Regions from separate parts of the Maricaulis maris genome, predicted to be linked through region 2. Evidence: predicted binding sites of a transcription regulator. Region 2 holds the regulator's gene; each other region holds the start of a gene.

Region 1 (6,446 bases), 140 kb from region 2:
GGCTTTGCCGACAATGCTGGAGCGGTCGCGGCTCATGCCTTCATCACGGTCGGGACCGGCTACTGGCGCGCCCATGAAGTGAGCTACCAGCCGTCGGCGCTCCTGTTCTGGCTCCTGTACGGACCCGCTTGCCTCGCCCTGAAAGGTTATATCCCGGCGGGTGGTCTCTGGGGTGGTACGGCGCTTCCCCGAGACATCTTCCTGCAATGGCGCCAATGGGCCTCGAAACCGGACTATCTCGGGCATTACCTCGATCAGCTCGAGCCCCATCATTTCGACGCGATCACCGCACCGATCCGGTCCTGGAGCTTCAGCGATGACCGGCTCTGTACGCGGCGCTCTGCCGAGGACCTGCTCACGCTTTATCCCAATGCCCCGTCCGAACACGTCCGTCTGTCGCCAGCCGAGATCGGTGCCACGCGCGTCGAGCACCACGGGGCTTTCAAGAAACAGGCGGCCGCGTTCTGGCCGCAGGTCTTCAACTGGTTTGATCAGGTTTCGGCTTCGGCTTCGCGCTGAGGCCGCGGCCCTTGACCACCGCATCACTGCCGAATTTCTGGCGGGCCTTGTCCATCGCCCGCTCGGCCGTGGCCCGGCGAATCGCTTGCGGGTCCAACAGGTCGCCAGCATCGCCGACCGCATCCCGCAGGCTGGAGAACCCGATCCCGAGCAGGCGAAAGCGGGTCCCGTCGACCTCCGGCGCCAGCAGCTGCTGGCCGACCCGGAACAGGGAGTCGGCGAGCTGGCTGGGTTCGTTCAGGGTGCGGCGCCGGGTGCGGGCGCGAAAGTCCGAGGTCTTGAGCTTCAGCGTCACGACCTGGCCGGACACGCCCTTGGCTTTCATCTGGTCAGCGACCCGGACACTCAGGCGCCAGAGGTGTTTTTCCAGTGTTTCGCGGTCGTCATGGTCGGCATTGAAGGTCGTCTCGGCCGACACGCTCTTGCGTTCGCGTTCCGGAGAGACCTTGCGCCGGTCCTCGCCGCGCGACAGGCGCGACAGGTGATAACCCATATCGCCATAGCGATCGGCCATGCGCTTGTCGCCCTGCCGGCGGATATCAGAAAGGGTGCGGATGCCATCGCGCTCCAGCCTGGCGGCAAAGGCCGGACCGACGCCATAGATCGAGCGTACGGGGCGCGGGGCCAGGAAATCGAGCGCTTCGGCTTCGCCGATCACCGCAAACCCGTTCGGCTTGTCGAGGTCCGAGGCGGTCTTGGCGAGAAATTTGTTGAAGGACAGGCCGACCGAGACGGTGATCCCGACCGTGTCCTCGATGCGCCGCTGCAGGCGCAGCAGGGTCAGCGCAGGCGGGGCGCCATGAAGGCGGGCGGTACCGGTCAGGTCGAGAAAGGCTTCATCGATCGACAGCGGTTCGACCAGGGGCGTGATGTCCTTCATCATGTCGCGGATGCGATAACCCTCGGCGGTATACTTGCCATGGTCGGGGCTGATCACCAGGGCATCGGGACAGGCCTGCAACGCCTTGAACATCGGCATCGCCGAGTGGACCCCGTAGAGCCGGGCGATATAGCAGCAGGTCGAGACCACACCGCGTTGTCGGCCACCAATGATGACCGGCTTGTCCTCAAGCCCGGGATTGTCGCGCTTCTCGACCGCCGCGAAGAAGGCGTCACAATCGATATGGGCGATCGACAGGGTATTGAGTTCGGCATGCCGCAGCAGGCGGTGGCTGCCACAGGCCGGGCAGGCATCGGCCTGTTCGGGCAGTGCTGTCAGACAGGCGCGGCAATACCCCGGTTCGCTCACGCCTGGTCCTGATCCTCGGTCTCGTCGGCCGGCCACAGCCAGGCCGCGCCCCTCACACCGGAGGCATCGCCATGTTGATGTCGCACGATGCGGGTGCGGCAGACATCCGAGAAGAGATAAGCCGGCAGAGCCGTCATGATCCGCTCTGGCAGGCCATCGGCGTTGGACACGCCACCGCCCAGTACAATGATGTCCGGATCGAGGATGTTGATGACACTCGCCAGGCCGCGGGCGAGCTGGTCGCTGTGACGGGCGACGCTGTCCAGCGCCGCCTTGTCCCCCGCCGCTGCCGCCGCGAAGATGGCTTCTCCGCTCAGCGCACCGCCATGGCTCCGGGCGTGACAGGCCGCCAGCCCCGGGCCAGACAGCCAGGTTTCGAGGCAGCCGCGCTTGCCGCACCAGCAGGCCGGCGGGTCGAGTTCGTTCGCCTGTGGCCAGGGCAGGGGGTTGTGCCCCCATTCACCGGCAATGCCCTGACAGCCCTCGACAAGCCGGCCGCCGACCACCAGCCCGCCGCCGACGCCGGTGCCGAGAATGACACCGAATACGACATTACCGTCCCGGCCTGCGCCGTCACGGGCTTCTGAAAGAGCAAAACAATTGGCGTCATTGGCGCTGCGGACCGGACGCTCGAGGCGGGCCGACAAATCATCGCGGAGGGGACGATCATTGAGCCAGACCGAATTGGCGTTGCGCATCAGGCCGGTCACCGGGCTGATCGAACCGGGGTGTGCGAGCCCGACGCGGGAGGCACCGTGGGCAGCTTCAAGGTCCTCGACCAGACGCGCGATCGCGTTGATCGTACCCTCAAGGCTCCGCGGCGTCGGTACGCGCTGACGGGCGCGCTCCGCGCCATCGGGCGCATAGAGCCTGGCTTCGATCTTGGTGCCACCGAGGTCGATGCCAATTCGATTCATCCTGTTGTCCCTTGCCGTTCGGGCTATACTTTTTTTGGCCCTTTTTGTTCTTATCTTGTTCCATGAGGCTCGAAAAGTGGCCTCTGACTCATGGTTGGTTAAGGAAAGTCGGGTTTAGTGTCAGCGGGGTTCAACAAGCACGATAAAATACGTGCAAACAACGGGAAGCGCGTCACCGACATGCTGCAGGTCATGCCCAAAAAGGTCCTGATTGTCGAAGATAACGAGCTGAACATGAAGCTGTTCAATGATCTGCTCGAGGCTCATGGCTATGAGACCTTGCAGACCAAGGACGGTTTCAAGGCGCTCGAGATGGCCCGCGAACACACGCCGGACCTGATCCTCATGGATATCCAGCTTCCCGAGGTGTCCGGGCTTGAGGTCACCAAGTGGCTCAAGGATGATGACAGCCTGTCCGCCATCCCGGTCGTGGCCGTCACGGCCTTCGCCATGAAAGGCGACGAGGAACGCATTCGCGAAGGCGGTTGCGAAGCCTATCTGTCCAAGCCGATCACGGTCGCGACCTTCATCGAGACGGTTCGTCAGTTTCTCGACTAGGGGACGGCTCCGATGAGTGCGCGTATTCTCGTCGTTGATGACCAGGCCGCCAATGTCCGGCTGCTTGAGGCACGTCTTCAGGCCGAGTATTTCGATGTCTGCACCGCGACCAATGGCCAGGAGGCCATTACGGTGGCCAAGGCGGAACAGCCCGATCTCATCCTGCTTGACGTGATGATGCCGCTCATGGACGGCTATGAGACCTGTTCGCGGCTCAAGGATGATCCGGCGACGCGGCATATTCCGGTGGTGATGGTGACCGCGCTCGATCAGCGCGAGGACCGCATTCGCGGGCTCGAGGCCGGTGCCGATGATTTCCTGACCAAGCCGATCGACGACGTCACGATGTTCGCCCGGGTGCGCAGCCTGCTGCGCCTGAAGGCGGTGCTCGACGAGTTGCGCTATCGCGAATCCAGCTCGGCCATGTCGGGCTTGTCCGGCGATATCCAGGATGATGTCGACAGCGCGTCGCGCGTGGTCATTGTCAGCGCTGATCCGCGCGCGACGGCCCGTTATGCGGGCGCCATGCCGGCCCGGGTCACGGTTCGCGAAGTGCATGAACCGGGCGAGGCGATTGCTGCCGCCCGTGACAGGGCCGACCTGCTGATTGTTGATCTGACCTCGGCGGAATATGACGGGCTGCGCCTGTGCGCCCGTGTTCGCTCGGATGCCGCGACCCGGCAATTGCCGATCCTCGCCATTGTCCGCCCCGATGACGTGCAGCACGCGGTCCGCGCGCTGGATCTGGGCGTGAACGACATCATTCACCGTCCTGTTGATGCCGGCGAGCTGGCCGCGCGGTCGAGGACCCAGCTGCGCCGCAAGCGCTATGCCGACCGGCTGCGCTCGCATCTCGACGAGGGAATGGAGCTGGCGGTCACGGATCCGCTGACCGGCCTGCACAATCGTCGCTATATCTCCTCCCGCCTGCGCCAGGCGATCGACAGCGCCAATAATGGCGGGGCGCCTGTGTCGCTGCTTCTGGCCGATATCGATCACTTCAAGTCGATCAATGACACGCATGGCCATGAGGCCGGTGACAGTGTCCTGCGCGATTTTGCAGCCCGCCTCCTGACCGGTTTGCGGGCCCTCGATCTGGCAGCGCGATATGGTGGCGAGGAATTTGTCGTGGTGATGCCGGGCGCTGGCATGGCCGAAGCGCAGATCGCTGCCGAGCGCTTGCGGTCCAGCGTCGCCGGCTCCGGTTTCGCGCTGCGGGACGGGTCACGCGTTCCGGTGACCGTCAGCATCGGCGTGGCCCAGGCGCGTCGCGGCGAGAGCCTCGACGGGCTGCTGCGGCGGGCCGACGAGGCGCTCTATGCCGCCAAGAATGCCGGCCGGAATCAAGTTCAGGCCGCGGACAACGCCGCGGCCTGACAGAACTCTTGGGTCGAGCGGAATAAACCGTTCAGACGGGAAAACCGTCCTACTTGATTTTCGCTTCCTTGAAATCGACGTGCTTGCGGGCGACCGGGTCGTACTTCTTCAGCACGAGCTTCTCGGTCATGGTGCGCGCATTCTTCTTCGTGACGTAGAAGTAACCCGTACCAGCCGTGGAGTTCAGGCGGATTTTGATGGTTGTCGGCTTCGCCATGGCTCTAAATGTCCTGGTGCTTTGAGTGTGCGCGCATTCGGCCCCATGCCGACGCGAGAGCGCGCGAACATACGCACGGCAGCGCCGCTGTCAACTGCCCCCGGCTGTTTATGATGCACGTTTCCAGACCAGCGCTGCATAGATCGCCGCGATCACGGACATGACGATCATCAGCCCGTGCGGTCCGACCACATCCATCGCGGTTCCCGACGCTGGTGGGCCGATCAGGGAGCCGGTTCCGTAGGCAAAGATAAAGGCCGCATTGGCCGCCGCGATCGCCCCGCCGGAAAATCGCTCGCCAACCAGGGCGAGGCCGACCGTATAGAGTCCACTGGCCACACCGGCCTGGATGAAGAACAGCATCATCATGCCCGGGAGGAAGTCACCGACGGCCCAGATGGCGAGGGGCGTAACGGCCGCGATCGTGGCGATCCATTTCAACGCGTCGCGGCGGTCGGTCCGGTCGGCAATCCAGCCCAGCGGGATCTGGAACGTCAGGGCGCCGGCTGCCGCGGCCATGGCGATCAGGGAGATGCCGCCATCGGTGAGCGCGAGCCGGTCGCCATAGACCGGGGCCAGGGAGAAGAGAACGGTTTCCAGCGCCCCGAAGGCCAGCGCCGCGCCGATCGCAGCCGGTGCAAGGCTTGCGGCGCCCCAGATGGCGCGCGGCGACGCTTCGTCCTTGCCGGGCGCCTGGGCTGCGGGGCCCTGCAGCAGGATGATCGGGATCGCGCCGATCAGGAAGATCAGGCCTCCGGCATAAAAGCCGGCATTGCCGCCTGTGCCGAGCTGTCCGAACAGGAAGGCACCGATTCCGAATCCGCCCGACAGGACGGTGCCGTAGATTCCGAGGATGGTGGCGCGCCTCAGGGGGGTGGCGATCTGGTTGATCCAGGTTTCCGAAACTACGAAGACCACGGTCATGAAGCAGCCCATCACAAAGCGCAGGACAAACCAGGCCGGGACGCTCTCGAAGACCGGGAAGAGGGCGTGCAGCGCACCAGCCAGGATCAGGCTGATGACGATCAGCACGCGGCCCGGAACCAGCGATAGCAGGCGAGGGACAATCGGAGCCATCACAAGGGTGGAGACAGCGGCTGCAGCTCCGTTCAACCCGACAATCAGCCCGGACGAGGTCATCATCTCCAGACGCAAGGACACCAGTGGCATCGACAGGCCGAACACGATCCCGCACACCGCTGCACAGCAGATCGCCGCCAGCAGGGAGCGGTTATTGGCGAGGCGGGGATCGGTCAGCGGATTGGTCATGCTGCGAGCTATAGCGTCGGCCGGACCGGGCGTCTTGTTCAGGTGGCAGGCGGCGGGCTGTCGTCATCTGTGGCGTCACTGGAGGCCGCCTGTTTGAGCTTGCGCATCATCCACGCCTTCATGAGCAGGCCGAAAGCCAAGCCTCCGATCCCGAATGTGATAGCTGTGCGGATGAGGGAAACAATCGAGAAGGTTCCGCGCAAAAGGTCGAAGCCGGCCCCCCCCATCTCACAGCGCCTCGACCACCATCTTGCCGCGCACCGCCCTCATGCAGCGCGGATGCTGCGGCGCTGGCGGCTGGACGCGCTTGAGTTCGTCGAGCACGAAATGGGTCACGAAG
Region 2 (6,446 bases):
GGGCAAATTGGGAAATCGCCTCGCCGTCCCAGTCGAGGCCGAGCCAGCCGAGGCCGTCGAGGATGGCGTCGATCGCCGCCTGGGTCGAGCGGGCGCGGTCGGTGTCCTCGATACGCAGGAGGAACTGGCCACCATGATGGCGGGCAAACAGCCAGTTGAACAACGCCGTGCGCGCCCCGCCAATATGCAGGAAGCCAGTGGGCGAGGGGGCGAAGCGGGTTCGAATCATCTTGTCGTTGTTTTGCAATTGCGAATTCATGCTGCACTGCGAGACGGGGAAGTCGTGTTAGCATGAATATCAGCTTTTGCGATAGACCGTAGGCTGCTTGATGCTTCAACCTGACGCAATCCTGCCGCATGGCGTGGCAAATCGAGGGACGAAATCAGCCAAATCGGTTGATGCGCTTGCCGATTTCGGACCGGCGGTGGTTGCGGCCCTGGGCGCAATTATCGGGACCGGCCTCTATTTCTCACTCCCCTTCGAGCCGTCCGGCGGGCTGATTTTCGCGCTTTTTGCGCTTGGGACAGCCGCCGCCGCAACCAATCGTTTTTCCCCTCCTGGCCGAAAACGACTGGAGCGTACCGCGGGCATGATCGCCATCATCCTGTTGGTCGCGTCCGTTTTCATGCTCCGGGCCGGGGCCCACACCCATGCCCATCATGGCCGGTCGCCGGCCATTGAGAGCGGACGGGCAGTCGCGGTCGAGGGCTGGCTGGAAGCGATCGATCGAAGCGGGTCCGGGCGGCAGCGCCTCTTGATCCGGCTGAGGAATGATCCGGACACCCTGGCCCCGTCCGCCATCGCCCCGTCTGGCCGTCAGCGTGTCCGTGTGCTGGGTGATCCGGGCGCGATCGGTCCCGGTGACGCGGTCATGGTCCGCGCGGTGCTGGCGCCGCCGCGGTCAGCGGCTGTCCCGGGCGGCTATGACTTCGCCTTTCATGCCGGTTTCGAGGACATTATCGCGACCGGGTTTGCGGTCGCACCGGCGGAACCGGGGCCCGCCTTGGCCCAGGACCGCGTGGAGCGCCGCATCGCGCGCCTGCGGGCCGGCCTGTCGGCGCACATCCGCGACCGCATGGCGCCTCGACCGGGCGGTCTTGCGGCTGCCCTGCTGACCGGCGACCGCGCCCATGTCGATCCGGGCGATGTCGAGATCCTGCGCCGCTCGGGTCTGGGTCATGTCCTGGCGATTTCGGGCATGCACATGGCGCTGCTGGCCGGCGGTGTGTTCTTTGCTGTCCGGCTGGCGCTGTCAGCGGCGACCGTATGGGCCCGACGTCAGGATCCAGCCGTGCCGGCGGCCTGGATCGCGCTGGTCTTTGCACTCGGCTATCTGGTGATCTCCGGTGGCGCGATCCCGACCCAACGCGCCTTCATCATGACCGTGACCGTGCTGGGAGCGGTCATCCTGAGACGGCGGGCGCTGTCGCTGCACACGCTGGCTCTGGGCGTTGTCGCCGTTCTCGCCTTGCAGCCCCAGGCGGTCATCATGCCGGGCTTCCAGATGTCCTTCTCGGCTGCCGCCGCGCTGATCGCCGCGGCCCGGGTCTGGCAGGACCGGCGCGACACATCGGGCGCGCGCGGCCTGGTCGGACAAGTCCGACTGTTCCTCGGCGGGCTGGGGACGACCAGCCTGGTCGCCGGAACCGCGACGGCGGGCTTTGCCGCCTTTCACTTCCACCGCATTGCCAGCTTCGGACTGGCGGGCAATCTGCTGGTCATGCCGATTTTCTCGCTGATCGTGATGCCCGCCGGTGTGCTGGGCTTTGTGCTCATTCCGCTCGGTCTGGACGGACTGCCCTTCGCAATCATGGAGGCGGGGCTGAGCGGGATGCTGCAGCTGGCGGCCATGGTGGCCGACTGGCCGGGCGCGCAACGCCTGGTCGCCGCCGCCTCAGGACCGGTGCTGGCGCTCTTCTCGACCGGCTTTGTCCTGCTCTTGCTGCTGCGCGGACCGTCGCGGATGACGGGGGCGCTTGTCATGGGGCTGGCGCTGGTCATCTGGAGCCTGGCGCCGCAACCCAATCTTTTCATCTCCGAGACCGGATTGATCCTGGCTCGCGAGACATCCGCCATTCAGGACTCCGAGACCGGCGGGGCCATGGAAGCGGGTTCGGGCTGGGTTGTCAGCGATCGCCGCCGCTCGCGCTTTGCGGCACGGGTCTTTCTGGAGGCGCGCGGTGAGGGCGGACCTGCGCCGACACGCTGGTCTGCGAATTGCGACGCCATGGGCTGCAGCACGCCGCTGGTCGGGCTGAGGTTGACCCGGCTGACCAGGCTCGATGACTGGCAAACGGACTGCCAGCGGTCCGACCTGATCGTCAGCGATGTCGACATCCCCGGCTGGATCGAGGCGCGCTGCGAGGCCGTGGTCTTCGATCCGGATCGTCTCGATCGGACCGGAAGCCAGCTGATCCGGATATCGAAGGGACACATCCGCTCGATCCGCAGTGCACGCCCCGAAGGGCAGGAGCGACCCTGGCGCCCGCTCTGACAGGCGTGAGGGCAATTCAGGTGCCGCCAGCCGCCGCGCCGATGTGCGACCTGGGCCAGGCTCCGTCCTCGGCAGCCAGACCTGCGGTGCACAGGCCATGGCGTCCAAGGTCCGGCTCAATCGAGGACAACACGCATCAGACGACCTGCAAACCATCATACCGACCGCAGAGCATCACACGACCTGCAGGCCATCAGACGAACGACAGGGCCATGAGACGACCCGCAGGACATGGGACGAATGCCCGGGACGATCACACGAGCTGCAGACCCTCGCGCTGGATCACAGGATCCAGCGCCGCATCGAAAGGCCGACGCACGGTATCAAAAACCTGGATCAAAACCTGGATCAAAACCTGGCACGACATCGCGACGCCGGGGCGCGGTGACAGCGACACCCTTGCAGCGAATTGAATGGCTCGGCGGACCCGCGTGCCAGACAGAACTGCCACACGCCACGTCACGCTCGGTCAGCTCGATTGGCTCACACCCGGCCGGCGCCAGAGGCAAATCAATCGCCCGTCGATCGGCTAGTGATACTTGCGGATCAGTCCGACCAGACGGCCCTGAACCTTGACGCGATCCGGTCCGAAGATGCGGGTTTCGTAGTCCGGATTGGCGGCTTCGAGGGCAATCGAGCCGCCCTTCTTGCGCAGCCGCTTCAGCGTGGCTTCCTCGTCATCGACGAGGGCGACGACAATGGTGCCGTTTTCGGCCGACTGGCAGCGCTGGATGAGGACCGTGTCGCCATCCATGATGCCGGCTTCGATCATCGAATCACCCTTGACCTCAAGCGCGAAATGCTCGCCCGCACCGACCATGCCGGCCGGGAAGGCGAAGCGGTCGGTCTCGTGCTGGATGGCGGCGATGGGGACGCCGGCAGCGATCCGGCCGAGCATCGGCACATCAATGGTGCCATCGCTGTCGGTCGGTTCCGGCTTGGCGAAATTGCCGCGCACGACATTCGGGCCGAGATTGCCCTTGGGGACGGATGGCGCTTCGGCGACCGCCGCTGACTCCGGCAGTTTGAGAACTTCCAGCGCGCGGGCCCGGTGGGCGAGGCGGCGGATGAAGCCGCGCTCCTCCAGGGCGGTGATGAGACGGTGAACGCCCGACTTGGAGGCCAGCTGCAGGGCGGCCTTCATCTCGTCAAACGAGGGCGAAACCCCGGTTTCCTTGATGCGACCATGGATGAAGAGCAAAAGCTCGTTCTGTTTGCGCGTCAGCAAGGTGACCCCCTTGTTCGCATTCCCGGATTCAGGCTGACACCCGCGGGAACAAATCAGGAATAGGAGGTCATGTTCTATAAGTGTTCCGAAGAGGCGTCAAGCGCTTCCGGCGCGACCGAGGAGCGCCCGCGTGGCCGCTGTCACGTCGCTCTGCCGCATCAGGCTTTCGCCGACCAGCAGGGCCCGTGCGCCCGCCGCCTTGAGACGCACGGCGTCGGCATGGCTGGCAATCCCGCTCTCGGCGACCAGCAGCCGGTCGGAAGCCACCATCGGGGCCAGGGTATCGAATGTGTCCAGCGAGGTCTGGAAGGTCCGCAGATTGCGGTTGTTGACGCCGAGAAGCGGGGCGTCGAGGGCCAGCGCGCGCTCCATTTCCGGTGCGTCATGGACCTCGACCAGAACATCGAGTGACCATTTGGCGGCTTCGTCGATCAGGGCGCGGGCGGTGTCGTCATCGATCGCCGCCATGATCACCAGGATGGCGTCGGCGCCCAGCATCCGGGCCTCCGCGACCTGGTAGCGGTCATACATGAAGTCCTTGCGCAGGGCGGGCAGGGAGACCGCGGCCCGTGCCGCCGTCAGGAAGGCGTCAGCGCCCTGGAAGCTCGGCCCGTCGGTGAGCACGGACAGGCAGGTCGCGCCGCCGGCCTCATAGGCGCGGGCCAGGGCAGGCGGGTCGAAATCGGCGCGGATGAGGCCCTTTGACGGGCTCGCCTTCTTGATCTCGGCGATCAGGCCGAGGCCCTCGGGTGCACTGGCGAGGGCGGCCTGGAAGCCGCGAACCGGCGCCGCATCGCGCGCCGCCGCTGCGATCTCGTCATAGGGGCGGGCGGTCTTGCAGGCGTCGATATGATCGCGCTTGTAGGCGCCGATGCGGGCCAGCGTATCCGGTGTTGCGGCCATGGCTCAGGCCTCCCCGTTGGAAATGGCGACCATGCGGTCGAGTGCGGCACTGGCGCGGCCATCATCAATGGCGGCAGCCGCCAGGACAGCCCCCGCCGCAATGGTCTCGGCCAGACCGGCGAGCATCAGGGCGCCGCCGGCATTGAGCACCGCGATGTCACGGAAGGCGCCGGTCTCGCCATCGAGCAGGGCCCGGATCGCCGCCGCATTTTCCTGCGGCGTACCGCCCTGCAGGGCCTCATCGGAAACGACAGGCAGGCCGGCCTCTTCGGGATGGAAACTGTATTCGCGGATCTCGCCATCGCGCAGCTCGGCGATGTCGGACCCGGTTGTGGTGGTCAGCTCGTCCATGCCGTCCTGACCGCATATCACCAGCGCGCGCTCGCAGCCGAGATCGCGCAGCGCAGTCGCCATCGGGACCAGCCAGCGCCTGTCATAGACGCCGAGCAATTGCCGTTTCACCCCAGCCGGATTGGACAGCGGCCCGAGCAGGTTGAACACGGTGCGGACCTTGAGCGCCTGGCGCGCCGAACCGACATGGCGAACGGCTGCGTGATGGGCGGGGGCGTAGAGAAAGCCGACCCGGGCCTCGTTCAGCGAGCGCTCGACCAGGGCCGGTGCACAGTCGAGCTTGACCCCGAGCTGGCCCAGCACGTCCGACGAGCCGGATTCGGACGATGCCGCCCGATTGCCGTGCTTGGCGACAATGGCGCCGGCGCCGGCGGCAATGATGGCGGCGGTGGTTGAGATATTCCACGCGCCCTTGCCGTCGCCGCCGGTGCCGCACGTATCGATCGCACCCTCGGGCGCGTTGATCCGGGTCATGCGGCTGCGCAGGGCCCGGGCGCCGGATGCGATATCGCTCGGGCGCTCGCCAAGCGCCGCGAGACCGATCAGGAATCCGCCGATGGCGGCGTCCGCGACATCGCCGGACATCAGCTCGTCAAAAGCGCCGGCGATGGCCGTATCAGCCGGAAATTCGCCGCGCGCAAAGGCGGTCAGGCAGAGGGAAATGTTTTGCATTGTCAGTCGTTTCGCTGAGTAAGATCAAGCACGACACCAGGTCATGCGCCGGTCAGGGGCAGGATGTTTTGCGCCATCGATGGACCGACCCGCCGAAGGTTGGCGGCCAAGGGTATCGAACGCGCGCCGGATCCGGCACAGCCCTCGCGCCGGCACCTTGGGCCGGGCAAAGCGGGTCTGTGGCGGAGCAAGACGGCATACCTGTCACCGGGTTGAACAAAGCGAACCCGCACGATTTAGCGCGTGCCTGCCGCCGGTTCAACGCTCGCTCGCGGTGTTTGCGGTCAGGCGCCGCTGCCTGGGCCGGATCAGGCTGCGGCGGCGCGGGGCAGGCCGGTCAGATCGAGGAAATTGCGGAGCAGGTCGTGGCCGTGTTCCGAGGCAATCGACTCGGGGTGAAACTGCACCCCGTGAACCGGGCGCTGGCGATGGCACAGGCCCATGATCTCGCCATCGGCGGTGTGCGCTGTCACCCGCAGCACATCCGGCACGCTTTCGGGACGGACCGCGAGCGAGTGATAGCGGGTCGCCGTGAAGGGGCTGGGCAGGCCGGCGAAGAGACCGGTCCCGTCATGCTCTACCGGGCTGGTCTTGCCATGCATGATGGCCTTGGCCGAGATCACCTCTCCCCCGAACACCTGGCCGATCGACTGGTGACCGAGGCAAACCCCGAGGATCGGCATGTCATCCGGTGCGGTGGCGATCAGGTCGAGGCAGATACCGGCCCGGTCCGGATCGCACGGGCCCGGCGACAGCACGATGCCACTCGGCTTCAGGGCGAGGGCGTCGGCGGCGCT
Region 3 (6,446 bases), 1.6 Mb from region 2:
TCTGCTCGGCGTCGCGCGCAATCGCGGTGAACTCGAACGCGCCAGCGCGCATGCCAGCCTGGTCGAGGGCGTCTGGGATGTCGTCTCCTATGTGCGTATCTCCGGCGTTCCGACCAATCTCCCGGCTCGCGGTGAGCGACGGGCAGAAGCGTGTGCGGGCGAGGCCAATCCCGGGGTTGATTCCGGCAGCGGGTCCCCTAACTCCGGTCCGCAATTGCTGGGTGGACCGGAGACACGATGATGACATGGCGCGTTGCGGTCCAGATGGACCCGATCGAGACGGTGAATGTTGATGCCGACACAACCTTCGCCCTGATGGAAGAGGCGCAGGCGCGCGGCGCCGAGTTGTTTGTCTATCATCCGGACCAGCTGGCCTGGCAGGAAGGCCGCATTCTTGCGCGCGCGAGACCGGTCAGGGTTCGGCATGTCCAGGGCGAACACGCCGAGCTCGGCGAGGAGCGCGTGCTCGACCTGGCGACCGACATCGACGTTGTCCTGATGCGTCAGGACCCACCGTTCGACATGGCCTATCAGACTGCGGCCCATCTGCTGGAAATGCTGAAGGGCAAAACACTCGTGCTTAACGATCCCTTCTGGGTCCGCTCAAGCCCGGAAAAAATCCTGCCGCTGCTCTACCCGGATATCATTCCGCCCACGCTGATCACGCGTGACCTGGTGGCGCTGACCGGATTCCGGGACCGTCACGAGGACATCATCATCAAGCCGCTCTACGGCAATGGCGGCGCCGGCGTGTTTCGTCTCAAGCCCGGTGACGGCAATTTTTCGGCCCTGCTGGAAACCTTCTTCGCCCAGTCCCGGGAGCCGGTCATTGCCCAGGCTTTCCTGCCGGCGGTCACGGCCGGCGACAAGCGGATCCTCATCATTGATGGCGAGCCGGTCGGTGCGATCAACCGGGTTCCGCAAACCGGCCAGACGCGGTCCAACATGCATGTGGGCGGTGTGGCCGAGCCGTCCGATCTGACCGATAGCGATATTCGCATTTGTGACGCGATCCGGCCCGTGCTGGTCGAGCGCGATCTGGTGCTGGTCGGGATTGATGTGATCGGCGACCGTCTGACCGAAATCAATGTCACCTCACCGACCGGCGTCCAGGAGTTAAAGCGGTTCTCGGGCGTCGATGCCTGTGCGGCATTCTGGGATGCCGTGGCCCGCCGCATCGGCGAATAAAAAGACACGCTTGACGTGCACCCCTTTCTTGTACATGGTTTGTTCCTGTTTTGATCTGGATGTGAACGAGCCTGTGGAAAACCCAATGATGCCGGAAGGTTACCGGTGTCTTAAGGATTGGGGTGAGGGTTGGTCACATCTGGCGGCCGGGCGCGATACAGGCGAAAGTCTGTGAATTAATTTCCCGGTATGTCGGGAGAATGATTGTGGCAGCGAGAACAGCTTCGGTCGCCTTCCATGGAGCAGAAGCTCGCCTCGTGGATGTACAGGTTCAGGTTGCAGGGGGGTCGCAGCCGATTTTTTCCATTGTCGGGTTGGCCGACAAGGCTGTCGCCGAAAGCCGCGAGCGGGTCCGGGCCGCCTTCTCGGCTCTGGGGCTGTCCCTGCCGTCAAAGCGCCTGATTGTGAACCTCGCCCCCGCCGACCAACCCAAGGAAGGGGCCCATTTCGATCTGCCCATCGCAATTGGGGTTCTGGCCGAGCTGGATATCTTGCCGAAGGACGTGGCCGAGGACTATCTGGCCTTCGGGGAATTGGGCGCGGATGCCCGCATCCGGGCCGCACCGGGTGCCCTGCCGGCCGCTGTGGCAGCCCATGCCGCAGGTCGCGCGCTGATCTGTCCGGAAGCCAGTGGGCCTGAAGCGGCATGGGCCGGGGGTGATCTCGCCATCCTGGCGCCGGCCACGTTGATCCAGTTGATCAATCATTTCAAAGGGAGTCAGGTGCTGGACCGCCCTGCGCCCGGCGAGCTGGTCGAGGCCGGACCCGATACCGACCTGCGCCAGGTCAAGGGGCAGGAAAGTGCCAAGCGGGCGCTGGAAATCGCGGCCGCCGGACATCACAACCTGCTTATGGTGGGTCCGCCAGGTTCCGGCAAGTCGATGCTGGCCGAGCGTTTGCCCGGCCTGCTGCCGCCGCTGACGGCGCCGGAACTCCTCGATGTCTCGATGATTCACTCGGTCGCCGGGCTGCTCGAACGCGGTCGCCTGACCCGCAACCGGCCCTTTCGTGCGCCTCATCACTCGGCCTCAATGGCGGCCATGGTCGGCGGCGGTAGTCGGGCCCGACCGGGCGAGGCGTCTCTGGCCCATCACGGCGTTCTTTTTCTGGACGAACTGCCTGAATTCCATCCGCAGGTGCTCGACAGTCTGCGTCAACCGCTGGAAACCGGCTCGATAACCGTCGCGCGGGCCAATGCCCACATCGCTTACCCGGCTCGGTTCCAGCTGGTGGCCGCGATGAATCCCTGTCGCTGTGGTGGCGGGAATGGCGAAGGCGCGACATGCCGCCGTGGCGCGCGCTGCGCGACGGATTATCAGGCCCGGATATCGGGGCCGATGCTGGATCGGATCGATCTGCAAATCCAGGTACCACCGGTCACGCCGGCCGACCTCGCCTTGCCGGCGCCGGTCGAGGGCACAGCGGAGGCGGCCGGGCGCGTGGCCAAGGCCCGGGATGCCCAGATCGAGCGCGGTAGTCTGAATGCCCATTTGCCGACGGATCATCTCGACCATGTGGCCGCGCCGGACCGCGCCGGGGAAGCCCTGCTCCAGGAGGCGGCGTTGCAGCAATCGCTGACGGCCCGGTCTTATCACCGCATCTTGCGTGTGGCCCGCACCATTGCCGACCTTGATGGACAGGACGCGGTCCGCCGCATCCATATCGCCGAAGCCTTGTCTTGTCGTCGGGGCCTTCGGGCCGCCACGCCGATCGATCCGGTGTCGCGAAAAGCAGTTCGCTGAAATCCGGCTTGCGCAGGCGCCGCTCAGACGAGGCCCTCCTCGCTGGATCGGCGCGGGGTCCGGCGTCCGGCTCGAGCGTTGTCCCGGACACCGCTCCAATGCAGACGCCGACTCCATCGCAAACGCAGGCGCTTAAGCCGACGCGGCCGGAGCCGCGGCCAGAGCCGCGGACCGAGCCGTGGGCAAAGAGGCGGGCGGCCCAACGACGCTTCATTAACCCAAATCTGTTAGTTCAAAACTGGATCGATCTGAAGGATGAGCCATGGCTGAAGAGCCGGGAGATCGCCGCACTGCGGGCAAGGTGCCGGACCTCGTGTTCGTGCGCGACGCACCGGTGTGCGCTTCCGATCACTCGCGCCCGGCTTCCAGCGCGCCTGTTGCGGGGGCGCAAAGCAAGGCTCCGGCTTCCGCAACGCGCCTGCCCGACGGGCCATCGCCTGACGAAGCGTCAGATGTCCCGCCCCCGCCCAACCCGTTCTCCTCCGGCCTCGACACCCTGCTCCTCACCGCGCTTGATGCCGCGGGAGAGTTGATCCTGGTTCGCGGTGCCGGCGGGCGGGTCATGTATGTCAACGCCGCTTTCCTGGTCGCCTTTGGCGGACACCGCGGCGACTGGGTCGGGCGCTGGTTTTCGGTCGCTCCGCCGGTCAGCGCGCAGGACTCGCGCCGTTATGAAATGCTGATGCGCACGCGGGCCGGCGCGATCTGGATCGAGTGGGACGAACGTCTCCTGCCGGACGGTGCCGGCGTCATATCCGTGGGTCGCGATGTCACCAGCCGCCGCGCCGCCCATGAAGACCTTGAAGCCTCGCAGCGCGCCAAGTCACTCTTCTTTGCTGCCGTCACCCATGAACTTCGAACACCCCTGGCGGGAGCCCTTGGGGTCTCCCGCTTGCTGGAAGCGACGCCGCTGAAACCCGACCAGGCCGATTATGTGCGGTCGATCGCAGCATCGGCAGACCATGCCCTCGCCATGGTGGATGACATTCTCGACCTCTCGCGTCTCGAGGCCGGGCGGCTCGAGCTGAGACCGGAGCGCGTCGACATCGCAGATCTGGTCCGCGAAACAGTCGAACTTGCCGCCCCGCGCGCCCAGGAGAAGGGGCTGGAAATCGGTGTCGTTCATGCCCTCGGCGCACCGCAGCAGATCAGCGGCGATGCCGCGCGCCTGAAGCAGATTCTCTACAACCTCATCGGCAATGCCGTAAAATTCACGGCGAACGGGGGGGTCCGGATCGATATCGCCAACGCGCCGGACAGTGAAGGTCGCGACCGGCTGGCCCTGTCTGTCAGTGATACCGGACCCGGTATCTCCGAGGCCGACCAGGAAAGCCTGTTTGAGCATTTCGAGCGCGGCGCAGCGGAACGTGAGGGCGCCGAAAGCGGCGCCGGCCTGGGTCTGGCCATGGTCCGGCGGCTCGCCGAGGCGATGAATAGCGCGATGGGAGTGGAAAGCCGCCTTGGACACGGGGCCCGGTTCTGGCTGATCTTCGATTTGCCGGTGCTTGTCCTGCGTCAGGATACGCCGCTGGCAGACCGAGAAGTCGCGCTTGCCTCCGATAATCCTGTTCTTCGGGAAAGCCTGCGCGATCAGCTCGAGGCTTTGGGTGCCAGCGTTACAGTCCTTGAGGGCCCCCGCGATTTGTCGGCCTCGACGGGCGCCGAGCTTCTGTGTGATGCCGATTGGGCCCTCACCGCGCCGGCAGCGCGGATCTGGCAAATGGTGACCCCGGCAGAAAAAGCACAGCGCTCGGACCTTGTCGCCAGTGTTACGGAGAACTGGTTTGTCAAACCGGTTCGCGCGGCCACCCTTGTCTCGCAGCTGACCCGATCCCAAGGCCCGGATCGCGGTGTATTGAACCGGGAACCGAGGCCCGCGGTCGCCCGTTTTCAGCCTGACCTGTCCGGACTTCATCTCCTGGTCGCCGAGGACGACCCGGTCAATGCGCTGATTGCCCGCAAATCGCTTGAGGGCCTCGGGGTTCGGGTTACACCGGTGGAACGCGGTGATGCCGCATTGGAAGCGCTTTCCTCGCAGCATTTTGACGCAGCCCTGCTTGATCAGCGCATGCCGGGACTGGATGGGCCGGACGTGGCACGGGCGGCCCGGGAGGCCGGGTGTGGCCTGCCGTTGATCGCCCTGACGGCCAATGATTCCGAGGCCGACCGAAAACTGTGCCTTGGTGCCGGCATGGATGAATTCCTGACCAAGCCCCTCGACGCCGACCGCCTTGCCGACATCCTCACCCGCTTGTGCCGCCCCGGAAACCGCGCCAGCATGGGCTGACGGTTTTCAAGCACAATCGGGGACTTGCGATCATGGCGGAATTGGCAGCACCGGCCCGCAAGACATGGGGTCAGACCCTCGCCGCCTACAAGCGCCCGATCATGATCGCCATGCTGGTGCTTGGATTTGCATCCGGCCTTCCCCTGATGATGGTCTTTTCCAAGCTCAGTTTCTGGCTGCGCGATGCCGGAATTGAGCGATCGACGATCGGCTTTTTCTACTGGGTGACGATCTCCTACACGCTGAAGCCGCTATGGTCGCCTGTCGTGGATCGCGTTCCGGTGCCCTTCTTGACAGCGGCGCTGGGCAAGCGGCGGTCGTGGATGATCGTGGCGATTATCGGGACCATGCTCGGCTTGGCATTGATTGCCTTCACCGACCCCGCGAATGGCCTGCTTGTCACGGCGCTGGGGGCATTCATCCTGTCCTATTCCGGCGCGACCCTCGACATTTCGATCGATGCTTGGCGGATCGAGTCAGCGCCCCGCGATGATCAGGCAAACATGGCCGCAGCCTATGTGCTCGGGTATCGGGGCGCCATCATGTTCTCCGGCTTCGGCCTCGCGATCTCGGAGTGGACCAATTGGACGGTGTCCTTCCTGGTGATGGCCGCGACCATGGGCGCCTGTGCGGTTCTCATCCTGTTCATGAAAGAACCCCACCACGCTTATCGCGAGCCAGACACCCAGAGCTTCGGCAAGCGGGTCGCTGACTCGATCGTCGAGCCGTTCAAACAATTCTGGGACCGCTTGGGGCACTGGATTGTGCCGGTCTTCCTGCTGGTGGCTTTCTATCGCCTGTCGGACTTCACCATGGGCGTGATGGCCAGCCCGCTCTATTCCGACATTGGCTTCAGCCGGGCCGTTGTTGGCGGTATCCAGAGCGGTCCCGGCGTGATCGCGACGATTTCCGGTGGCTTCCTCGGTGGCTTGATCGCCTACCGTTTCGGCGTCTTGCGCGCGATGGTGGTTGGCGCGGTCATCACCTTTGCGACGAATGCCGCATTTGCCTATCTGGCGGCGATCGGAAATTCGGAGAGTATTGGCCTGTTAGCCGTCGTCATCAGCGCCGACAATGTCGCCGCGGGCTTTGTCGGTACCGCGTTCATTGCTTATCTCTCTTCGCTGACGGATCCGCTGAACGCGGCGACGCAGTACGCGCTTCTGTCTTCGATCTACGCCTTGATCTGCAAGTTCATCGCGGGTTTCTCAGGCGTCATGGCAGATGCC

What was found. The regulator LexA, encoded in region 2, represses DNA repair genes until DNA is damaged. The targets are predictions, from matches to a motif close to ATGTTCCNCTTGTGTTCC.
Region 1: AAA969_RS07725 (ROK family protein) is a predicted target of LexA. The motif match lies at 2,730-2,747, and genes of this name have one in related genera.
Region 3: AAA969_RS14730 (YifB family Mg chelatase-like AAA ATPase) is a predicted target of LexA. The motif match lies at 1,228-1,245, and genes of this name have one in related genera.

Annotation. Positions count from the first base shown of each region.
Region 1 covers NZ_AP027270.1:1,658,687-1,665,132, reverse strand. Annotated here, with positions in the region: gene AAA969_RS07735 (alpha/beta hydrolase family protein) at 1-519, shown strand, start outside; gene AAA969_RS07730 (DNA polymerase IV) at 479-1,768, opposite strand; gene AAA969_RS07725 (ROK family protein) at 1,765-2,685, opposite strand; gene AAA969_RS07720 (response regulator) at 2,878-3,243, shown strand; gene AAA969_RS07715 (PleD family two-component system response regulator) at 3,256-4,620, shown strand; gene rpmG (50S ribosomal protein L33) at 4,670-4,837, opposite strand; gene AAA969_RS07705 (MFS transporter) at 4,946-6,106, opposite strand; gene AAA969_RS07700 (NUDIX hydrolase) at 6,335-6,446, opposite strand, start outside.
Region 2 covers NZ_AP027270.1:1,515,461-1,521,906, reverse strand. Annotated here, with positions in the region: gene gltX (glutamate--tRNA ligase) at 1-259, opposite strand, end outside; gene AAA969_RS07125 (ComEC/Rec2 family competence protein) at 330-2,495, shown strand; gene lexA (transcriptional repressor LexA) at 3,025-3,723, opposite strand; gene trpC (indole-3-glycerol phosphate synthase TrpC) at 3,820-4,626, opposite strand; gene trpD (anthranilate phosphoribosyltransferase) at 4,630-5,649, opposite strand; gene AAA969_RS07105 (anthranilate synthase component II) at 5,958-6,446, opposite strand, start outside.
Region 3 covers NZ_AP027270.1:3,073,915-3,080,360, forward strand. Annotated here, with positions in the region: gene AAA969_RS14720 (BON domain-containing protein) at 1-241, shown strand, start outside; gene gshB (glutathione synthase) at 241-1,188, shown strand; gene AAA969_RS14730 (YifB family Mg chelatase-like AAA ATPase) at 1,395-2,930, shown strand; gene AAA969_RS14735 (ATP-binding protein) at 3,193-5,217, shown strand; gene AAA969_RS14740 (AmpG family muropeptide MFS transporter) at 5,250-6,446, shown strand, end outside.